2 regions of the Streptomyces sp. NPDC008313 genome follow, and region 1 is predicted to be linked to the other one. Evidence: riboswitches for the same ligand, from Rfam matches in the RefSeq annotation. Region 1 holds a riboswitch; the other holds the start of a gene.
What was found. A riboswitch is a leader RNA that binds a small molecule or an ion and turns the genes downstream of it on or off. The one in region 1 is predicted to bind cyclic di-AMP.
Positions count from the first base shown of each region.

Region 1 (5,533 bases):
GGCGGCACGCGCACTGGTGGCAGCGCAAGGCGGTGCTCTACGGGGCGCTGATCACACTGCTCGCGCTGTCCGGGCTCGTCATCCTGGCCCTGGTACGCGAACAGACCGGCACGCGGGGCTTCCTGGTGGGCCTCGGCCTCGCCGTGCTGCCCGTGCCGCTGCTCATCGCGGCGTTCCGGTGGCTGGACCGGGTCGAACCGGGCCCCTGGCGCAACCTCGTCTTCTCCTTCGCCTGGGGCGCCTGCGCGGCCGCGCTCATAGCGATCGTCGCCAACAGCTTCGCGACCCGCTGGATCGCCACGGCCACCGCCGACCCGAGCGGCGCCGACACCCTGGGCGCGACCGTCATAGCGCCCGTGGTCGAGGAGTCCGCGAAGGCCGCCGCCGTCCTGCTCGTCTTCCTCTTCCGCAGACGGGACTTCACCGGGATCGTGGACGGCGTCGTCATAGCCGGGGTCACGGCCACCGGCTTCGCGTTCACCGAGAACATCCTCTACCTCGGCACCGCCTACGGCACCGACCAGCTCAGCGGCGAGCGCGGTCTCGCCTCCCTGACGGCGGCCACCTTCTTCGTCCGCGTGGTGATGTCGCCCTTCGCGCACCCGCTGTTCACCGTGCTCACCGGTATCGGCTTCGGCGTCGCGGCCCTGTCGGCGGAGCACCGGCACTGGCGCCGCGTCCTGCTGCCGCTGTCCGGGCTGCTCCTCGCGATGGGCATGCACGCCCTGTGGAACGGCTCGTCGTCCTTCGGGGAGTACGGGTTCTTCGCGGTGTACGCGGCGCTTATGGTGCCCGCGTTCGGGCTGCTGACCTGGCTCACCCTGTGGACGCGGCAGCGGGAGCTGCGGACCGTGCGCGCGGAGCTGCCCGCGTACTGTGCCGCGGGCTGGCTCGGCCCGCCCGAGCCGTACGTGCTCGGTTCCATGCGGGCCAGGCGGCTGGCCCGGGAGTACGCCGCGCACCACTTCGGCAAGCCCGCGGCCCGCGCCGTCGCCCAGTACGAGGCGTACGCGACGTCGCTGGCGTTCCTGCGGCACCGGGGGCGTACGGGACGCGCCGGCGCCGACTTCGTCGAACGGGAACGGGAGCTGCTGCACGAGCTGTGGCGCCGCCGCGACGTCGCCCGCCCGTCCCTCGCCTACGCGGCGCTCGCCGCGGCCCCGGCGGCCCCGGTGCGCCCGCCCTGGCCCGTCGTCCCGGCCCCGGTACCCGGACACGGCCCGGCGACGGCGTACCCGGCGTACAACCCGTATCCGGCGTCGTACAACCCGTACCCCGCGTACAACCCGTACCCGGGGCACGCCGCGCACACCGGTCACGTCCCCCTCGGCGCCTACGGGACGCGCCCCGCGTCCCAGCCGCCCCACGGGCCGTACGGCCCCCAGCACGCGCACAACCCGTATCGCACCTGAGGCGACACGGGCTGTGTGAGGTGCTGGCCGGGGCGAGAGGCCCGGGCCGGCGGTGGGTCAGGGGTTGAGGCCCTTGCTGTTCAGCCAGGCCAGCGGGTCGATCGCGGCGCCGCCGCCCGGGTGGACCTCCAGGTGGAGGTGGGGTCCGGTGACGTTGCCGGTGGCGCCGACGCGGCCGATGACGTCGCCCGTGGCGACCTTCTGCCCGGCGCTGACGCTGATCGACGACTGGTGGCAGAACCACAGCTCGGTGCCGTCGTCGAGGGTGAGGACCGTGCGGTAGCCGTACGCGCCGGACCAGCCGGCCTCGGTGACCGTGCCGCTGTGGATCGCCTTGATCGGCGTGCCCGTGGGGGCGGCGAAGTCCAGGCCGGTGTGGTGACCGGAGGACCACATGGAGCCGGAATCCCCGAAGTGCGAGGTCAGCGTGTACGAGGAGGTGGGCAGCGCGTAGTTCTTGGCGAGTTCGGCGAGGCGCTTGGCCTCGGCCTTCTCCTTGGCCTCCGCCTCCGCCTTCTTCTTCTCGGCGTCGGCCTTCTTCTCGGCCTCGTCCTTCTCCTTGGCGGCCTGCTCGGCGGCCGACTTCGCGGCAGCGGTCTCGGCTGCCTGCTGGGCCGCGCTGTCGACCTGGTCCTGCTGGGTCTCGGCCTGCTGCATGATGCGGGCGCGCAGGGCCTCACCGGCGTCCGTGGTGCCCTCTGCGGCGTCGGCGGTGGTCAGACCGGCGCCGGTGAGCGGCGTCGCGGAGTCCTCCGGCGCCTCGTCGGAGCCACCGGGCAGCAACGAGCCGACGGACGGCAGGTCCGGCATGGATATCGACACCGGCGGCTTGCCGGTCTGCGCGGTGGCCATGCCGCCCGCGCCGACTGCGGCGATGACGCCGACACCGAGGACGGTGGAGCTGCGGGCGAGCCCGCCTCCGCGCTGCTTGCTGACGCGGTGCCGGCCGCGGACGGGACGGATGGACTCCTCGGTGGGATTCCACTCCTCCCACGGTCCCTCGTCGGGGCCCCGGCCGTAGCCGAAGGTGTCGCGCTGCTTGTCGCTCGGCGCGAACGAGGTCTGCGGGGCAGGCGGGTTGGACGCCACGTGGGCGCGCTCCTTTCCTTCCTTCTCGCCTACCGGGTTAGCTGACGGGTTCGGAGCAGGAAGGTCTCCTACGCGCGTAAATCACCGTGCGGACACAGTGAAAGACGCTCGATTCACCCCAAGTTGGTGGTTCCCCGGTTCCCTCGCGGGATTCGGCGCGTGCGCACGGAGCCGCCTCTCGTGACGGCTGGGACGACCGCGCTGCGTTATCGAACGTTAATAGACGCGGGTGCAGTATTCCAAGCCGTTCCGGGTAATCATTCCCGTTCTTGGCCAGGACTTTCAGGTCAAGCACGGTCAAATTCGGGCGAGTTGACCGCACCCTCATGGAGAGTATCACCTGACGGTACGTCAAGCCGATATGCGGCGAGGCGCCGGGCGATCACGCGCCGTGACCGTCGGCCGACCGCGGGCGACGGAGCCCACCACGTCAAGACACGGAAGCCGGCGAACCGGAGCGGGCGAACCGGAGCGGGCGAACCGGAGGAGTGGATGTGCCGGAGCCGGCAGAACGGTCTCGGCGAGACGGGCCGAGGTCATCGCAGAAAAAACCTGAGGCCGGAACTCGATGAGTTCCGGCCTCAGGCCTTCAGTAGCGGGGACAGGATTTGAACCTGCGACCTCTGGGTTATGAGCCCAGCGAGCTACCGAGCTGCTCCACCCCGCGTCGGTAAGACCAGTGTACGCCATCCGGGAGGTCCCGCGCACACGCGTTTGCGCAGGCCGTCGGGGGTGCTACTCCAGGAGGTGCCGGTTCGGGGCCATGGCCTGCGCCTCGTACTCCGGGAGTACGACGACGACGGCGCCCTCCGCGGCGAGAATCCCGCTGCCGTCGGCGTCCTTGACGAAGGTGTCGGGCTCACGCCAGGCGGTCACGACCCGGCGCACCCCCGCGTCGAGGATCAGCCGGGCGCAGGGCGCGGGCCGGGAGGCGCGGCGGGCGCAGGGCTCCAGGCTGCTGTAGACGGTGGCGTCCGCCAGCCGCGGGTCACCGGGGGTGATCTTGGCCAGCGCGGCCTCCTCGGCGTGCGCCACCGGATCGCCGCCCTCCCGGGAGTGACCGCGGGCCAGCTCGGTGCCGTCCGCGGCGACGACCACCGCGCCCACGCTGAACGCGGTCTCGGAGGGCGGGCACAGCGCGGCGAGTTCACAGGCGAGCGCCAGCCAGCGCCGGTCGGCGGCGGCGTCGGCGCCCGCGGTCCCGGGTGCGGTGGGGACGTACCGCATGAGGACGATGTCGCCGACGGGCCGGGTCTCCAGCAGCCGCATCCGGCCGGGCGGATAGGCGCCGGGCCCGAACAGCCGGGGCGCGCCCGGCTGGCCGACGAAGATCGGAGCGAGCGCGAGGTGGAGCTCGTCGGCGAGGGCCTGCCGCATCAGCTGGGTGTGGACCCGGCCGCCGCCCTCGACCATGAGGCGCCGGACGCCGCGTACGTCCCCGAGGTGGTCGAGTACGGCCCGCCAGTCGAGCTCGGGGCCGAGCGCGACGACGTCCGCCGCGAGCCCGCGCAGCCGCTCGGCGCCCTTGTCGGTGGTGTAGACGGCCTTGTCGCCGCCGGTGTGCCAGAAGGGGGCGGCCGGGTCGAGGTCGCCGGACGCGGTGACCGCGACCTTCAGCGGGTACTCGGGGCGGCCGTCGGCGACTCTGGCGGCGCGCCGCTCGGGGGAGTTGACCAGAAGCCGGGGGTTGTCCGTGCGCAGGGTGCCGGCGCCGATCAGGATCGCGTCACTGGACGCCCGCACCTCGTCGACCCGGTCGAAGTCGGCCGGCCCCGACAGCAGCAGCCGCTCGGGGCCGGTGTCGTCCAGGAAGCCGTCCAGGGAGACGGCGGCGGACAGCAGGACGTACGGGCGGGGCATGGGGCGCACCCTCCAGCTCGGTGATTCAGCCCGGACAGCGGTCCGGCGGGTGAACCCACCTAAGCCGGTGGCCCGATGCCCCGTCCAGCTTCGCCGGGCCGGGCCCGGCGATCAGCGCACCGGTCGGCGCTTGGCTCGCCGGGAGACGCGCAGACCACTGACGAGCAGGGCGACCAGGAGCACCACGATGCCGATGAACAGCAGATAGAGGAGTCCTTTGACCGTGGCACCGATGATGCCCAGGATGATGGCCGCCAGCACGAGCAGCAGAAAGATCACCATCTCCGCGGAGCACCTCCATTCGTTGCCTTCGTGCCCTTCGGTCCGGAGGTCCGCTCAGCGGCGCGCGAGCTGCCGTCCGCCGTTGGGTCCCGGCTGATAGCTCATGCCGTAGTGGTGGAAGACGGCTTCCTCCTGCTCCGCGGGCAGCACGTCGTCCGTGCCGATCCACGGAGCCTTCTTCACCACGCCCTTCTCGTACGGGATCTTGACGTAGTCAGGTCCCAGGATCGCGTCGTCCACAGGGGCGAACACGAGGCGTTGACGCGTGGGAAGCCCCGTCCTCACGGTGACCATGGCGGGCTGGTCGGTGTCGGTGGCCACGTAGACCGCCTCGAGCGCGCCGATCTTGTTCCCCTTGGGGTCGACGACGTCGCAGTCCCGCCACTCTCGGATGTCGGCTGCCTGGATCATGTGCTGCTCCCTCTTGACCAGCCGGACAGATCCCGCCCCCGGACATCCCGTGTTCCCGCGCCGACGCGGGTGAAACGGCCACCGCACGAACCGCTTCCCGGCACGCCACCGCGCCGACCGCTCCCGGCATGGCCGAGGCAGCACCCGGGAACGACGAAGTGCCCGGGCCGACAGACGTCGGTCCGGGCACTTCTTCGCAGACCGGAGGGGGTACCCCTCGCCTGCTTCCCGTAGACCCTGTGGGACTCGAACCCACAACCAATGGATTAAAAGTCCACTGCTCTGCCAATTGAGCTAAGGGTCCACGCGGCGTCTGGCGCCGGTGCTTCCCCGAGCATAGCGGGACGTGGCCGGGGAGCCGATCGGGTATGGGCGGCCCGGCCACGCCGAATGGACGGGATGGTCAGGGATCGACCGGTTCCGGGGCGCCGGCGCGGGCCGCCTCGCGGGCGAGGGTGCGTTCGTGGTCGGGGTTGAGG
Region 1 covers NZ_JBIBFR010000025.1:18,886-24,418, forward strand. Annotated here, with positions in the region: gene ACFY93_RS27935 (PrsW family glutamic-type intramembrane protease) at 1-1,412, shown strand, start outside; gene ACFY93_RS27940 (peptidoglycan DD-metalloendopeptidase family protein) at 1,470-2,501, opposite strand; cyclic di-AMP (ydaO/yuaA leader) riboswitch at 2,513-2,669, opposite strand; tRNA gene ACFY93_RS27945 (tRNA-Met) at 3,095-3,168, opposite strand; gene ACFY93_RS27950 (dihydrofolate reductase family protein) at 3,237-4,361, opposite strand; gene ACFY93_RS27955 (hypothetical protein) at 4,473-4,643, opposite strand; gene ACFY93_RS27960 (PRC-barrel domain-containing protein) at 4,698-5,054, opposite strand; tRNA gene ACFY93_RS27965 (tRNA-Lys) at 5,286-5,358, opposite strand; gene ACFY93_RS27970 (amino acid permease) at 5,458-5,533, opposite strand, start outside.

Region 2 (5,533 bases), on a different contig from region 1:
GTGGTTGCGGCACACGTTACGTGGGAGGACCCGCCTCGCGGCAGTGCCTGAAGAGTTCGTAATGTCCGTTCGGTACTGTTCGAAGCCGCTGGTTCGGTCCGGTCGGTCCGGGTCAACCGGGCGGCCCGGGACGCGACTTCGCGCGGTGGACGGCGATGCGGGCGGGATACCGGACGACGACCGGTTCACGCCGGGCCGCTGGGGCGTGGGATCCGTATTCTTCGGATCATGGCCGCTCCGACTGCATATTCACTCATCGCCACTGACCTGGACGGAACGCTGCTGCGCGGCGACGACAGGGTCTCCGACCGGTCGCGTGCCGCGCTGGCGCGGGCGGCCGGAGCGGGCGCCACGCATCTCGTCGTGACGGGGCGGCCGGCGCCGAGGGTGCGTCCGCTGCTCGACGCCCTCGGCTGCCGGGGCCTCGCGGTGTGCGGGCAGGGGGCGCAGGTGTACGACGCCGGCACCGGCCGGATGGTCTGGTCGGTCACCCTGGAGAGGGAGTCGGCGGAGACGGCGCTCGGCAAGATCGAGGCGGAGGTGGGGGAGTTGTACGCGGCGGTGGACCAGGACGGCGTGGACGGGCTGACACTCATCGAGCCGGGTTACGTCATGCCGCACCCGACCCTGCCTGCGGTCCGTGTGGAGCGCCGGGAGGCCCTCTGGGCGAAGCCGGTCAGCAAGGTGCTGCTGCGGCATCCGGTGCTGTCGGACGACGAGCTGACGTCGGTGGCCCGTGCCGTGGTCGGTTCTCTCGCCACCGTGACCATGTCGGGTCCCGGCACCGTCGAACTCCAGCCATGCGGCGTGACGAAGGCGACGGGACTGGCGCGCGCCGCACGTCACCTCGGTCTGGACGCGTCCGCGACCCTCGCCTTCGGTGACATGCCGAACGACATCCCGATGTTCGACTGGGCGGCACACGGCGTGGCCATGGCCAACGCCCATCCCGAACTGCGGTCCGTCGCCGACGAGATCACCCTCTCGAACGAGGAGGACGGCGTCGCGGTCATAGTGGAACGGCTGTTCCCCGGCCCCCGCGGCGAAGCGGGAACCGGGGAACAGCCGGGCACCGGGCGCCGGTCAGGTGGGCGCCGATCCCTGGGTGACGGTCAGTAGGCGCCGTTGACGTTGTCGATCGAGCCGTACTTGTCCGCCGCGTAGTTGCAGGCGGCCGTGATGTTCGCGACCGGGTCGTACGGGTCCATCGAGGTGCCCGCCACGTGGTAGGCGGCGAAGGTCGGGTCGATGACCTGCAGCAGCCCCTTGGAGGGGGTGCCGGCGACCGCGTTGGAGTCCCAGTTGTTGATGGCCAGCGGGTTGCCCGAGGACTCACGCATGACGTTGCGGTAGATGCCGTCGTACGAACCGGGGATGCCGTTGGCGGCCATGATGTCCAGCGACTGCCGGATCCAGCCGTCGAGGTCGTTCGTGTATGTCGTCGCCGCGACCGGAGCGGCCTCGATGGACGGCGCGGAGGTGGTCGCCGTGGCGCTCTCCGTCTTCGTCACGCCGCTGCCCGCCCTCCCGGTGGAGTTCTCGCCGGAGCTCTTGTGGGCGCTCGTCGGGTTCTGGTTGCTCGCGGTGCCCTTCGAGGCGTCCGCGCTCTTGGCGCCCAGCGTCAGCCGGAGTCCGGGGTGGATCAGGGACGGGTTCTCGCCGACGGCCTCGCGGTTGTCGGCGTAGAGCTGCTTCCAGCCACCCCGCGTGGAGTGGTCCCGCGCGATCTTCGCCAGAGAGTCGCCCTTGACCACCCGGTAGCTGTGGTGCTTGACCTGCGCCTTCTCGCCCGCCTTGGCGGTGGCGTGCTGGGTGGACGCCGCCGACGCCACGGATGCCGCGGAGGTCACGGCACCGGTGGGCTCGGCGGCACTGGCGACGGTCGCGCCCATGAGGGGGAGCGCGAGGGCGGCTCCGCCCGTTCCGGTGGCGACGATGCCACGGAGGAGGGGGCTGGAGGTTCTGGTGAGGCGGTGCTTGCCACGAGCGGACATGACTGAGTTCCTCTCCGCGCCTGCGAGGTGAGCTGTCGGGTTCGGGCGGGAGGTGCCCGGCCGCGCTGACGCGTGGCTTAACCCCGAGCCGTGCCGGCTGGACCGGTACGGCGACCTACCTGGGTCCCCCGCTCCTGCCGTACTGGGTCGGTGGGTTGGTGCCGGGCGGCGGCAGGATTGGGCGGTCCGTCCGGTTCGACCGAAACGTATGCGAGAGCACATGTGCGGAACAAGGTTTGAATCCATGACGCAACTCACCTGATCAGTATGGAGTGGGTGATGTGTCGTCAGATCAAACGGATTCACAGGTTCAACTTGCAGTGCGCAAAGGCAAATGCACACACCCGGCGATATGGATCTTTCTGTCCGGCGTGACCCAATTCACGTGCTGTGGGCGGGTGTTGATGTATATCCAACCCCTGCAAAGCGCCTCATTGAGTCACGTAAGTGCTCAGGTCGGAGCTTGGTGAGGTACGTGAGATAGCGCCTATGAAGGACAAGAAGGGGAGCTAACGCACGGAGGGGCGCAAAGCGGCAATACGGGCAAGAGTGCCGCCGTCGCCGTCGCCGTCGCCGTCGCCGTCGCCGTCGTCCCCGTCGCCGTCGCCGTCGTCGTCGGCGTCTCGGCGCCCGGTGGCGGCGCGCCGGGCGACGGGCTCGGTCGAGGCCGACGTCCGCACCCGACCGGTTATCGAACATGTGGCCGAATTTGCTGAGGGGTGCGAGGTGGACGAGGGGCCGCCGGTGGTGAAGTGCCGCCGCGCGCATTCAGGTGCGGGGTCTCCTCCCGTCCGGGGGAGACGCGGGCGGGGACGGTGGGCGCTCGTGGTGATCGAAACGTGACCGGATACGCTGACTTGAGTGATGGCAGCGACACATCGACAAACCGTGTCATCGACCGAATGATCGACCGAGTTCGCCATGTGATCGTCAGCAGACAGGAGAACCTCTCGTGACCGTCGTCGGGCCGTTCGGGCTGAGCGTGCGGGACCAGGCTCTCGAAGCCGATGTCCAGGCCGGATTGGCGGCTGTCGAGTCGGGTTTGCTCGAAGCCACCAAGAGCGGGGTCCCCTTCATCACGGAGGCCGCCCAGCATCTCGTCCGCGCGGGGGGGAAGAGGTTCCGCCCGCTGCTGGTGATGCTCGCGGCACAGTTCGGTGATCCCTACGCGCCGGGTGTCGTCCCCTCGGCCGTGGTCGTCGAGCTGACCCACCTGGCCACGCTCTACCACGACGACGTCATGGACGAGGCGGAGGTGCGCCGCGGGGTGTCCAGCGCGAACACCCGCTGGGGCAACTCGGTCGCGGTCCTCACCGGCGACTTCCTCTTCGCGCGCGCCTCGCACATCCTCGCCGACCTCGGGCCCGAGGCGGTCCGCATCCAGGCGGAGGCGTTCGAGCGCCTGGTGACCGGCCAGATCCTGGAGACGGCCGGCCCCCGCGACGGCCGCGACCCCGTCGACCACTACCTGGACGTCCTCGCCGGCAAGACCGGGTCCCTGATCGCCGTCGCCGGCCGCTTCGGCGCGATGATGTCGGGCGCCGACGAGACGGTCGTGGACGTGCTCACCCAGTACGGGGAGCGGCTGGGCATGGCGTTCCAGCTCGCCGACGATGTACTGGACATCGCCTCCGACTCGCACGAGTCCGGGAAGACCCCGGGGACCGACCTGCGCGAGGGCATCGCCACGCTGCCGGTGCTGCGGCTGCGCGAGCGCGCGGAGCGGCTCGGGCTGCCCGAGGACATCGCCCTGTGCGAGCTGCTCGACTCGGATCTCACGGACGACGCCCGGCACGCCGAGGCGCTCGCCCGGCTGCGCGCCCACCCGGCGCTGGAGCAGGCCCGCCGGGACACCGTGCGGTACGCGGAGGAGGCGCGGGCCACGCTGGCGCCGCTGCCCGACTGCGACGCGAAGGTCTGCCTGCTGGAGCTGTGCGACGCGGTGGTGCACCGGGCGGGCTGACCCCCGCCCCCCCGTCCTCGGAGCGGCGGCGCTCTCCTCACGACCCCTACGGGTCGGGGGAGGCGCCGCCGCTTCGTGTCATACCGCAGCAGTACACGCAGTTGCGTCCCCGGTCTGACGCTTCCGCGGGTCCGATTTGGTCAGATGGAGAACACCACTCCTCACCGATTCGGGTGAGAATGGCGGCTCGGGGTGGAAAGCGCAGGACGGTAGGAAGGCCGCCGCCGACGACGGAGGTAAGGCACACATGGCACCGTACGAATCCGACAGGACCGCCGGGGCGGACGGCCTGCCCGACGACGCCGACGAGATGCGCGGCGGGCGGCGGAGGGCAGCGCGTTACGTCGTCCCGGTCGCGGTGGTGGGGGTGGCGGCGGCGACCATCGGGCTCGTCCCGGCGCTCGCCGACTCGGGCGACCCGGATCTGCCCGAGGTCAGCGCACAGCGGCTCATCGAGAGGATCGCCGCGTCGGACACCGAGCAGCTGTCCGGCACCGTGAAGATCAGCACCGATCTGGGGCTGCCCGACCTGGGCGGGCTCGCCGGCGGTTTCGCGTCCGGCCCGGCCGGGGACGACGGCGGCTCCTCCGCGGACCCGACGTCCAAGCTGACGGAGCTGGCCTCCGGCACGCACACGCTGCGGGTCGCGGCCGACGGTCCCGACCGGTCGAAGGTCTCGCTGCTCGACAAGACGTCCGAGTACAGCCTCGTCCACAACGGCGACGACGTCTGGGGGTACGACAGCAAGTCGAACCAGGTCTACCACGCCACCGCGTCCGGCTCCGGTCACGCGGACGGCCGGAAGGGCGAGGCGCCGAAGGGCGTCCCCGCCACCCCGAAGGAGCTGGCCGAGCAGGCGCTGAAGGCCGCCGACGGCACGACGTCCGTGACCGTCGACGGGACCGCGCAGGTCGCCGGCCGGGACGCGTACAGGCTGCTGATCAAGCCGAAGCAGTCCGGGACCACGGTCGGCGCGATCACCGTCGCCGTGGACGCGAAGACGGGCACGCCGCTGAAGTTCACGCTCACTCCGGCGGGCGGGGGCGCGGCCGTCGTGGACGCCGGCTTCACCGAGGTCGACTTCTCGAAGCCGGCCGCGTCGACCTTCGACTTCACCCCGCCGAAGGGCGCGAAGGTCACGCAGGACGGCGAGGCCGGGGCGTCCGAGGGCGTCCCGAAGGGGTCCCCGCAGGACCTCGCCTCAGGGCTGGAGGGCCTGAAGGTCGTCGGCGAGGGCTGGAACACGGTCGCCGAGTTCGACACGGGCGGCCAGGGCATGCCCTCCGCGTCCTCGGGCAACGGTGACGTCAGCGGCTTCCTGAACTCCCTCGGCGACCAGGTCCACGGCACGTTCGGCTCCGGCACGGTCTTCTCGACCCGCCTGGTCAACGCGCTGATCACCGACGACGGCAAGGTCTACGTGGGTACGGTCACCAAGGACACACTGGTGAAGGCGGCCGACGCGGCGGGGTGACCCGGCGGGACGGCCCGTGACGTGGTCCCGTTCGAGCGAGTGAACGGGGCGAGTGAACTGGGGGAGAGCCCATGGAGGAACGGTCCGCCGCGGAGCCCGGCA
Region 2 covers NZ_JBIBFR010000018.1:131,779-137,311, forward strand. Annotated here, with positions in the region: gene ACFY93_RS24105 (Cof-type HAD-IIB family hydrolase) at 229-1,119, shown strand; gene ACFY93_RS24110 (transglycosylase SLT domain-containing protein) at 1,113-1,994, opposite strand; cyclic di-AMP (ydaO/yuaA leader) riboswitch at 2,000-2,157, opposite strand; gene ACFY93_RS24115 (hypothetical protein) at 2,504-2,674, opposite strand; gene ACFY93_RS24120 (polyprenyl synthetase family protein) at 2,947-3,957, shown strand; gene ACFY93_RS24125 (outer membrane lipoprotein carrier protein LolA) at 4,205-5,431, shown strand; gene ACFY93_RS24130 (ATP-binding cassette domain-containing protein) at 5,503-5,533, shown strand, end outside.
Region 2: another riboswitch for cyclic di-AMP. It lies ahead of ACFY93_RS24110 (transglycosylase SLT domain-containing protein); the one in region 1 lies ahead of ACFY93_RS27940 (peptidoglycan DD-metalloendopeptidase family protein).